DNA from 3 places in the Mahella australiensis 50-1 BON genome. Region 1 is predicted to be linked to each of the others. Evidence: riboswitches for the same ligand, from Rfam matches in the RefSeq annotation. Region 1 holds a riboswitch; each other region holds the start of a gene.

Region 1 (3,283 bases):
ATGAGTACATTGGGTATATCTATCATTAATGCCAGGTCCCCTCAGGCTAAGGGCCGCGTAGAGAGGCTATGGAATACTTTGCAGGATAGGCTCAGGGCAGAATTGAGGATTTATGGCATTGATTCTATGGAAAAGGCCAATGAGTTTTTGCCTAAGTTCCTGGAGAGATATAATAAAAGGTTCGCCATAGAGCCTCAAGATCCCGAGCCTGCTTTTAGAGAATTACCGCCGGATATCGACTTAGATAATATACTTTGTGTTAAGTTATCTAGAAAAGTTGATAATGGCGGCGTATTTTCTCTACACAGCCAATATTATCAAGTTGTATGTGATGATGGCAAAACCGTTGCACCTATCGTTCCTAGAGCTAAGATAACGGTTCTTACCAGCCCCAGGATAGGTATACGGTGCAGTATGGCAATAATATATATGCTGTGAAAAAGCTCGATGAACCGCCTAAGAAAGCTCAGAAAGCTAATAAGGCAAGTTCATCGAGCACAGCTAAGCCTTATAAGCCTTCTCCCACTCATCCTTGGAAACAAGGTTGGCAGAAGGCGCCATCATATTGGTATGAGGAATCAGACAGAGAGATTTTAGAGGCTCTGTATAATTCCTCACGCGCCTGGCACTAGCCAGTATTAAGGCTTACAGCCTAATTATATAATAGCTGCGAAATGAACGTGCGTCAAGGGCAAGCGGAGCTTGTTTATTTTACCCTTGACGCACGGGAATGGAGCAGCTAGAATTTAGCAAAGCAGTAAGCCTTAAGATAGTATTATCTTTTTTGCTCATTTGGTGGTAATATATGTTCTCATATCATATTAATGTAAGTTGCTAAAGTTATATAACCAGCTTACTGTAATATAATCTATATTTAATGTTCCAATTATAGTAAATCTATGCCTCGCTATGAAATTTTCGTTGAATAAATATCAGCCATTTACTATGACATTTTCGCTGACTATTGACACTATGGGGCAAGATAAGCGTTATAAGGGCAAAAAATTATTTGATATGCCTAGAGGCGTGAAGTATAATATAAAGTGTTAAAACTGAATAGTGATGTTCATGTACCGATTGCAGGGAAGCCGGTGAGAAGCCGGCGCGGTGCCGCCACTGTATGGCAGAGTATGCTGCATATGCCACTGAAGTATTTCGGGAAGGCGCAGCAAAGCGATGATGCCGAGCCAGGATACCGGACCGGTGCATGCCCCATCAAACCTACGAGCCATAGGGGAGGGATAGTTATGAAGTGTATTTACGCCTTTCGGCCTTATGGTTGAAAGGCTTTTTTATGATGAATCAATGGAGAAAAAACGTAAAAAAACAGAAAGGAGAAATGCGCGGTTTTGTTGCGCTATTAAAGTAATATGAAAAAGTTGAAACGAAATTTATCGATATTAATCGTTATAATTATACTGGCTTTGACCGCTTGTGCTGGCCGGCAGCCCGCCGACCAACCCAATGCCAGCGATGCAGTGGGTTCTTCTGAACAGCAGGCTGAAACGCCTCCGGCGGCGTATCCGGTTACGGTTACCGATGTGAAGGGTCGCAGCGTTACCATCGAGAAGAAACCGGAATCGATAGTATCATTGACGCCCAGCAATACTGAGACACTGTTTGCTCTAGGATTAGGCGATAAAATAGTTGGCGTGGACGAGTACTCAAATTATCCTGAACAAGCAAATGCCATAAAGAAGGTGGGCGATTTCAACGGCCCTAATATAGAACTTATAACCCAGCTTAAGCCCGATCTGGTCGTAGCCGGAGGTTATATACAGGACGAGGCTATAAAGAAGCTGGAGGATATTAAGATACAGGTTGTTTCATCTGAAGCGGCCGGTCTGGAAGAGCTGTACCAGACTATAGACGTGCTGGGCGAGGCTACCGGTACACAGCAGCAAGCTAAGCAATTAGTGGAAAAGCTTAAGAGCAATATGAAAGCTATAGCCGATAAGACGACCTCTTTAGATAAGCCGAAGGTTTATTTTAATGTCGATATAAACGGGTTTTTTACAGCCGGTAAGGGTACGTTTATAAGCGAGCTTATAGCTATGGCCGGTGGCACTAATGTGGCTGATGACAGTGAGGGCTATGCTCAATATAGTGTGGAAAAAATCGTCGAAAAGAATCCCGATATAATAATAACCACCGAACATGCCGGCAGCCCGGAGGATATAAAGAATATAGAGGCGCTAAAAAGTGTCAACGCCGTAAAGAACGATAAGATATATTCATTGGACGCTGATATAGTAAACCGCTTGGGCCCGAGAGTAGATCAGGCCTTGGAACAATTGGCCAGGGTTATACATCCTGAGATATTTGAATAATCCGTGTTTATGAAAAATAAAGGTCGCCTACTGTTTAGTGCGTTTATGCTGGCAATGGTCGTTATATTGTTTTTGTCCATATTGTTGGCTGTGTCCTTGGGCGCTGCCGACATTGCTATGGCCGATGCTTTCGGCGTATTGATAAAGCCGTTGCCTATTGTGGGGCGATGGGTGAATGCTTCATATGATGACGCTTATTACAGCATTGTATGGGGTATCCGCCTGCCACGTGTGCTGCTGGCCGCGACCGTGGGTATGGGCCTGGCGGTGGCGGGTACAGCATTTCAAGGGCTGTTGCAAAATCCGATGGCCGATCCTTATGTGCTCGGAGTGTCATCAGGAGCGTCATTCGGCGCAACGATATCTATCGTGCTCGGCATAGGTAGCGGATTCATGGGCCTAGCAGGTTCTACGATAGCAGCTTTTGTGGGAGCTGTACTGACCATGGCTGCAGTTTATACGTTGGGCAGGGCTGGGAGAAAATCATCCATGGTGACGCTGCTGCTGGCAGGTATAGCCGTAAGCTCGTTTTTATCGGCCATGGTATCATTTATGATGATATTAAATCACGATAAACTCGAGAGCATAGTGCTATGGACGATGGGTAGCTTTGCTACCGCGAGTTGGGCATCGCTGTATATATCATTTCCTATCATCTTTATCGGCGGCGTTGTGCTGTTGTCCATGTCGAAGGAGATGAATGCTTTGCTTATGGGTGATGAGACGGCTTTGCACCTAGGTGTGGACGTCAATAAAATCCGCAAGTTATTGCTGGTTGTGGGTTCGCTCATAACCGCTTCGGCCGTATCGGTCAGCGGTATCATAGGTTTCGTTGGCCTTATAATACCTCATGTGGTCAGGCTGTTTACCGGGCCTGACCATAGGCGCCTTTTACCCGCTGCCACTGTAAGCGGTGCTATATTCATGATAATAAGCGACACTTTGGCTCGTAC
Region 2 (3,283 bases), 480 kb from region 1:
GTGAAGGGGTTATATTGGTATAAAAAGGGTTCAGTGAGCGGGCTTTCAAACGAAGAGCCATCCACCATGGTTCCACTAAACCGCACTGGTATAAAAGGCCTATAGCTATGGCCGGTTCTATGCATTTCAAATTGCGCAGGCTGTAATGGTTGAAGGATGATACTAATGTCCTTTCTACCATATCGAACCGTCTTATCTCATCAGCGAGGCGTTGCTCGATATCGTCGTATGTAATCATGTTGGTTTTTATTTCTATATTTATAAAAAAATCCATATTCCCTATGAGACGAAATACTTCGGTTAATGTAGGTATTTTTTGCCCATAACCCATGTCTAGCTGTTTTAATTCTTCAAGTTTCATGTCACGTATGAGCATTTTGCCATCGGGGGAATTTACTGTTTCATCGTGGTGTACTACGAGATAACCGTCCTTACACATGTGGACGTCAAGTTCTATTCCATCGGCGCCTAACTCTATAGCCTTCTCAAAGGCCATTATTGTATTTTCGGGAGCGTGAACGGAATCGCCGCGATGAGCTATAACTTTAACCATATAATACATTCCCTTCAATATTGTAGTTAAGTATATTTTTCTTTTATTGTATCACATAGTTTATGAAATTGTGTTAAAGTTGCGTTAAATTTTGGAGTTGCATTATTGGTTCATAAGCGTTAAAATAATAATATAAATCCTATGGAAGCGGAGGTTTTATGGATGGCAGGGGGTTTTTTTAACAGGCTTTATTATGGCAATGATAAAAAACCTGATTTAACAAAAGAACAAGTAAGCGGTAGCAGATTTAAGCTGTTTTTTGATGTTCTAGGCGTGCGGTTTTGGAAACTGGTTCAGCTCAATTTGCTTTATCTCTTGTTTTGTATACCTATAATAACTATAGGGCCGGCTACAGCAGGTATGACATTAGTATTGAGAAACTGGGCCAGGGATGATCATTCGTGGGTATGGTCGGATTTCTGGGATGGTATGAAGTCTAATTTTTGGCAAGCATTGGCGGTATTTGGTATAGATGTACTAGCCGGGGTTATATTATGGGTGAATATACGGTTTTATAATGCGATGGGACAGACCAACCAGATATTTTTTATGGTAAAATATTTGGTATTGGGTATAGCTTTGATATTCGCCATGATGCATATATACATTTATCCAATGATGGTAACTTATAAGCTAAGGCTAAGGGATATGCTTAAAAACGCCTTTATATTTACAGCGGCTAAATTACCCCATACGATAGGTATATTTGCATTGTGCGTCGGATTGTTCATAGCCAGTATTTACCTTTATGTTTTGCCGCTGTTTATTATAACCTTTAGTTTGTGTGGGTTGATAGTAAACTCTTTCACCAATGCGGTATTTGATAAATATATTAACGTGCATTTGGATGATAGTGGCCATTACGTACCCATAGAGGACGAAAAAACAGATGAAGAACCAGTAGCTGATGAAAAGTCCCTTGAAAAGTCGGGTGTAAGAGCATAAGCTGAAATATTCTTAATCTTACCGAGATATAACATTATGCAAGTACGCTGCATAAATGACAAGATATTTATAGCGCACAGCTCTTGATATGGAGTATAATACAAAAAATTGAATAGTTGAACTTTACGATATAGGTGCTTTATAGCTTTGCCTATAAGTTAAAAGGGAAGTCGGGTGCAAATCCCGCGCGGTCCCGCCACTGTAAGGGGAGCGATGACGTGTCACTGGGAAACTGGGAAGACAAAAATCGCTATGAACCTGAGCCAGGAAACCTGCCTATGTCGGTGTGCTAACTCTACGGTCGATGGAGGAAGAGCCATGAAATATATGAATGCAGTATTATTGCAACACATAAGGCCTCTTAATCGTACAGGGTTAAGAGGCCTTTAAATTTTAAAATGAAGGGTGATAGTATGGCCTGCGGCATGGTGATAGCCGGCACAAATAGCGGAGCAGGAAAAACTACTGCAAGCTTGGGGATTATGAGAGCTTTATCGGAAATGTATAAAATAATTCCATTTAAAATCGGTCCCGATTATATAGACGCGGCATATCATAGATGGGCTTGTGGGAATTTCTCATATAACTTGGATGTACATATGATAGGTGAAGATGGTGTAAAGTGCCTTTATGGACAAAAAGCCCCTTTAGGCGATGTAGCTGTGGTGGAAGGTGTGATGGGCATGTATGACGGTATGGATGACAGCTCTTATGGTAGCACGGCATACATATCTAAGCTGTTAAACTTGCCTGTGATACTGGTATTGGATGCGAGCTCTATGGCGGCTAGCGCCTCTGCAATGGTCATGGGATACAGGGACTATGATCGGGATGTGAAATTAGCAGGCGTAATATTAAATAGGGTGGGAAGTCACAAACATTATGAGTCGCTGAAACGGTGCATTGAAAGGGATATAGGCATATCGGTACTGGGCTATTTGCCGAATGATCCATCTGTTATGATTCCCGAACGCCATCTCGGTTTAGTGCCGGCTTTTGAGAACAGTGAGTTAGACGAGCATTTGTCGCGTTTGAGCCAATGTATAAAGGATTATGTGGATTTGAACGCTATCATAGATATTGCAGATATGAGTTGGGATAAGCAGGAAGGCAACAGGCATGTTAGGGCAACAGATTATCCTTTGGTCAAGATAGGTGTAGCGTGGGATGAGGCATTTAATTTTTACTATAAGGCTGGATTGGAGACATTTGAAGAAATGGGAGCCAGGATGGTACCGGTGAGCCTTTTACACGATAAAGCACTACCCGGCGATATAGACGGCCTATACATAGGCGGGGGCTTTCCTGAAATTTTCGCGGCAAAATTGAGCCAAAATACATCGATGCTGCGCTCGGTCAGGGATGCTATAGAGGATGGCCTTGCAGTTTACGCGGAGTGTGGCGGGCTCATGTATCTTTGCCGGTCTCTGACGGATTTAAGCGGCCAACGGTTTCCCATGGTGGGCATATACGATGTGGAAGCCGTTATGACCAAAGGCCTTAAACATTTTGGGTATGTAGAAGCAGAGGTATTAACCGACAATATACTATCTGAAGCGGGAAATGTACTCAAAGGCCATGAATTCCATCATTCTGAGATAAAAGGTACATTGCCCAACGCATGTTACAGCGTGAAAAAAACAAAAGGCGACAGCGATAAGTCATGGCCATGCGGCTATGTATATAAGAATTGTTTAGCCACCTATGTGCACATAGATTTCTTTGCTCATCCGGAATTGGCACGCCACTTTATAACGCAAAATTTAAGTTCGAGAGGTAAAAGTG
Region 3 (3,283 bases), 310 kb from region 1:
CAAATGATAGATTTACTTTGGACACGGCTATTTTAACCGTCAATCCCCCCAGTGCACCGTTACTGGAATTCAAAAGATTGCTGTGGTTTATAAGGAGAGCAATCAATACAGCACCTACAAAGTTGCCAATATATACTATAATCCAGTTGCGCAGCATCTGCCCCATCGTAATTCTTTTATCCAGTACACCAATTATCATAAGGTTATTGCCCGTAAAGAGCTCTGCCCCTGCCAGCAACACCATAATAAGACCTGCGGAGAATACCGCTCCGCCTACAACTTTGCTCAAGCCATAATTGGTTATGGTATGAATGGCCATGTTAGACGCCTGAGCCGCGAGTGCTATAAAAACGCCGGCCAGTACAGCTAATACAAACGTTTTAATAGCATCCCTCTCAGCTTTCTGTACCGATGTTTGTGATACATGAGCGGCTATCTCGTCAGGCGCATTCATCTTATTATCATCCATAAAAATTCTCCCCTCAACGATATTTGTATACTATTGATGATAACAGCTTTAATTCTATCGTCAATGGGAAGATACAAATTCGGCATTTTATCACTCATAATCGCAAAATTTTGAATGGTTGCTGTGAAATTATGGTTTCAACAACTCTAATCAACATATCGGTCAACATCCTTAGCGATCGTCCCGGCCGCTGCAAAAGCTATTATACACGCAAAAAAATGAGGTGATTATTCAGGTACCGTTGCACGTGGGCGAAGGTACCGATTAGCCTCAAGGCGATTTTGTGGAGGATATCTGGTGAAACTTAGCGAAGTGTAGGACACGGCTTAAACATATATGCCTCGCTACGGCTGTGAAGCTGGACCACTACGCAATCAAAGATTGCTGTGGTCCTACGCTTCAAAAGCCCGCTCAGCATATATGTTTAAGCCCTCTACGAATAATCGGGCAGAAATAGCAGAAGCATTGGTATATGTCTGGAGCAGGCCTTAGAACGTTTCGCTGTACGCTCTGCAAGCGGAACGAAGAACAGGCGTGGCCGAAGGCACGGAGGCCGGATGCAGGCCGCCTGAGCACGGATGCGAATTGCGGCCGTTAGCCTGTTCGAGTGGAGCGAGCAGCTAAGCGTACAAGAAACATTCTTCAGACTACAGAGGACATATACCAATGCAATGCTTTAGTTTCACCGATATCCGAAACACATGAGCCAGAGGCTAATCAGTTACCAAGCCTGTGAGATACCTGAACAGTCACAAAATGAGCCTCACGCTGTGGAAAAGAACAAATAATTCATTGACATATTATAAGCAAATTGGTATACTGGAAACATAAAATAACTAGCATAAGCAGGTGCTCCGAAAGGAGATAATAGGGAACCGTGTGTAATTCTCGGGCGGTCCCGCCGCTGTATGCGGGGAATGTTTCTCACAATGCCACTGGCTATAGTGCTGGGAAGGCGAGAAATGCGATGATCCGCGAGCCAGAAGACCTGCCTGTTTATGATAAAGCACAGGGATGATGGTAAAGTTCTTGAATGCAGTCGATCTGCGTTCAAGAACTTTTTATTTTATAAACTTATAGAAATGAAAGGAGCCTTTTTATGACACTATTGCAAAACACCTTATCCTCTATATCTTCAATAAACGAGGATGCCGTAGCCCATGCCCAGCAAAGGCTGGATTCGCTTACCAAGCCGCCCGGCAGTCTCGGAATATTAGAAGATATAATAAAACAATTGGCCGGTATCACCGGTCAAGCCATACCCAAAATCGGCAAAAAAACCGTAATCATAATGGCTGCCGACCACGGCGTTGTAGAAGAAGGCGTCAGCGCTTTTCCGCAAGAGGTCACACCACAAATGGTGATGAATTTCTTAAACGGCGGCGCTGCCATAAATGTGCTAGCACGACATGCCGGAGCTGATATAGCATGCTGCGATATCGGGATAGCTACTGATATAAGCCATCCAAATCTTATAGTAAAAAAGATAAAATACGGTACCGACAATATGGCTAAAGGCCCGGCCATGAGCCGCAATGAGGCCATAGCCGCTATAGAAGGTGGTATATCTGTGGCCACTGCTCAGATATCTAATGGCTCGACGTTATTGGCTACAGGAGAGATGGGCATAGGCAATACTACCGCTAGCAGCGCCATATTAGCTGCTTTCTCCAATCTACCTTTACGCCAACTTATAGGCCGCGGCACTGGTATAAGCCCTTGTGGGCTATCGGCAAAGGAGATCGCGATACAAAAAGCCATAGATATAAATAAACCTGACCCTGCTGACCCCATAGATGTGTTACACAAAGTCGGGGGATTGGAAATAGCCGGGCTAACAGGTACTATTCTCGCCGCTGCTGCCCATAAAGTGCCCGTGGTCATAGATGGTTTCATATCCACAGCCGCCGCTTTAATAGCCGGTAAATTAGAGCCAAAAGCCGTACAATACATGATAGCTTCCCATGTATCCGAAGAACCGGGTCATAGCATAATGTTGGATATGCTAGGATTGCATCCCATGCTCCACATGAGGATGAGGCTGGGCGAAGGCACAGGTGCAGCGCTCGCTTTCCATATTATAGATGCTGTCACGCACATACAGGCCGAAATGGCCACCTTCGAATCGGCCGGGGTATCCACCGCATTCTGAAGGTCTTTTGCTAAGACTTCCGTAATATTTACCCTCTTATAACAATCGATGGCAAAAGATCGATTATATCAGCTTTAATCCGCTTTAAAAAACCCGGATCGCACGGCTTAGTACCGCAGATATGTTCGTTGAGCACGCCATCGCTATACTTGTATGGCTGGAGCACATACTTATGCGCTCCAGCTATGCAATTTGCTATATCGACAAAATCCTCCATGCCCATAAGGTTTTGATTAACAGTGGTGCGGAATTCATATTCTATACCGGATTCCATAATTATATTGATGCTTCTTTTTACATTGAATATATCCTCCTGTCGCACCACAAAGTCACCATATTTGGTCAAAGGCGCTTTTATGTCCATGGCTATATAGTCTAAAAACCCTTTGTTCAACAAGTCAGCCAATACGTCTGGCCTGGAACCGTTTGTATCCAGCTTTACTGCAAGCCCTTCATCTTTAACAGAAACTACAAATCCCTCCAGACTGTCCCACAGCGTCGGCTCACCCCCAGTAATACATATGCCATCCAGCAAATGACGGCGATGACTTAAATAGGCTAAAATATCATTGACTGCCCTAAGAGGTGGTTGCACTTTTATAAGCGAGCTGTTATGGCAATATGGGCATCGAAAATTGCAGCCGCTTACAAATACAGTAGCA

Evidence for each region. A riboswitch is a leader RNA that binds a small molecule or an ion and turns the genes downstream of it on or off. The one in region 1 is predicted to bind cobalamin.
Region 2: linked by a shared signal. The riboswitch ahead of MAHAU_RS06100 (cobyrinic acid a,c-diamide synthase CobB) and the one ahead of MAHAU_RS03715 (ABC transporter substrate-binding protein) in region 1 are both predicted to bind cobalamin.
Region 3: linked by a shared signal. The riboswitch ahead of cobT (nicotinate-nucleotide--dimethylbenzimidazole phosphoribosyltransferase) and the one ahead of MAHAU_RS03715 (ABC transporter substrate-binding protein) in region 1 are both predicted to bind cobalamin.

Annotation. Positions count from the first base shown of each region.
Region 1 is NC_015520.1:799,569-802,851, forward strand. It holds partial or broken gene MAHAU_RS03710 (ISNCY family transposase) at 1-632, shown strand, start outside; cobalamin riboswitch at 1,059-1,218, shown strand; gene MAHAU_RS03715 (ABC transporter substrate-binding protein) at 1,371-2,330, shown strand; gene MAHAU_RS03720 (FecCD family ABC transporter permease) at 2,340-3,283, shown strand, end outside.
Region 2 is NC_015520.1:1,279,529-1,282,811, forward strand. It holds gene MAHAU_RS06090 (glycerophosphodiester phosphodiesterase) at 1-553, opposite strand, end outside; gene MAHAU_RS06095 (YesL family protein) at 716-1,498, shown strand; cobalamin riboswitch at 1,614-1,792, shown strand; gene MAHAU_RS06100 (cobyrinic acid a,c-diamide synthase CobB) at 1,912-3,283, shown strand, end outside.
Region 3 is NC_015520.1:1,112,736-1,116,018, reverse strand. It holds gene MAHAU_RS05380 (formate/nitrite transporter family protein) at 1-469, opposite strand, end outside; cobalamin riboswitch at 1,300-1,479, shown strand; gene cobT (nicotinate-nucleotide--dimethylbenzimidazole phosphoribosyltransferase) at 1,569-2,621, shown strand; gene MAHAU_RS05370 (anaerobic ribonucleoside-triphosphate reductase activating protein) at 2,650-3,283, opposite strand, start outside.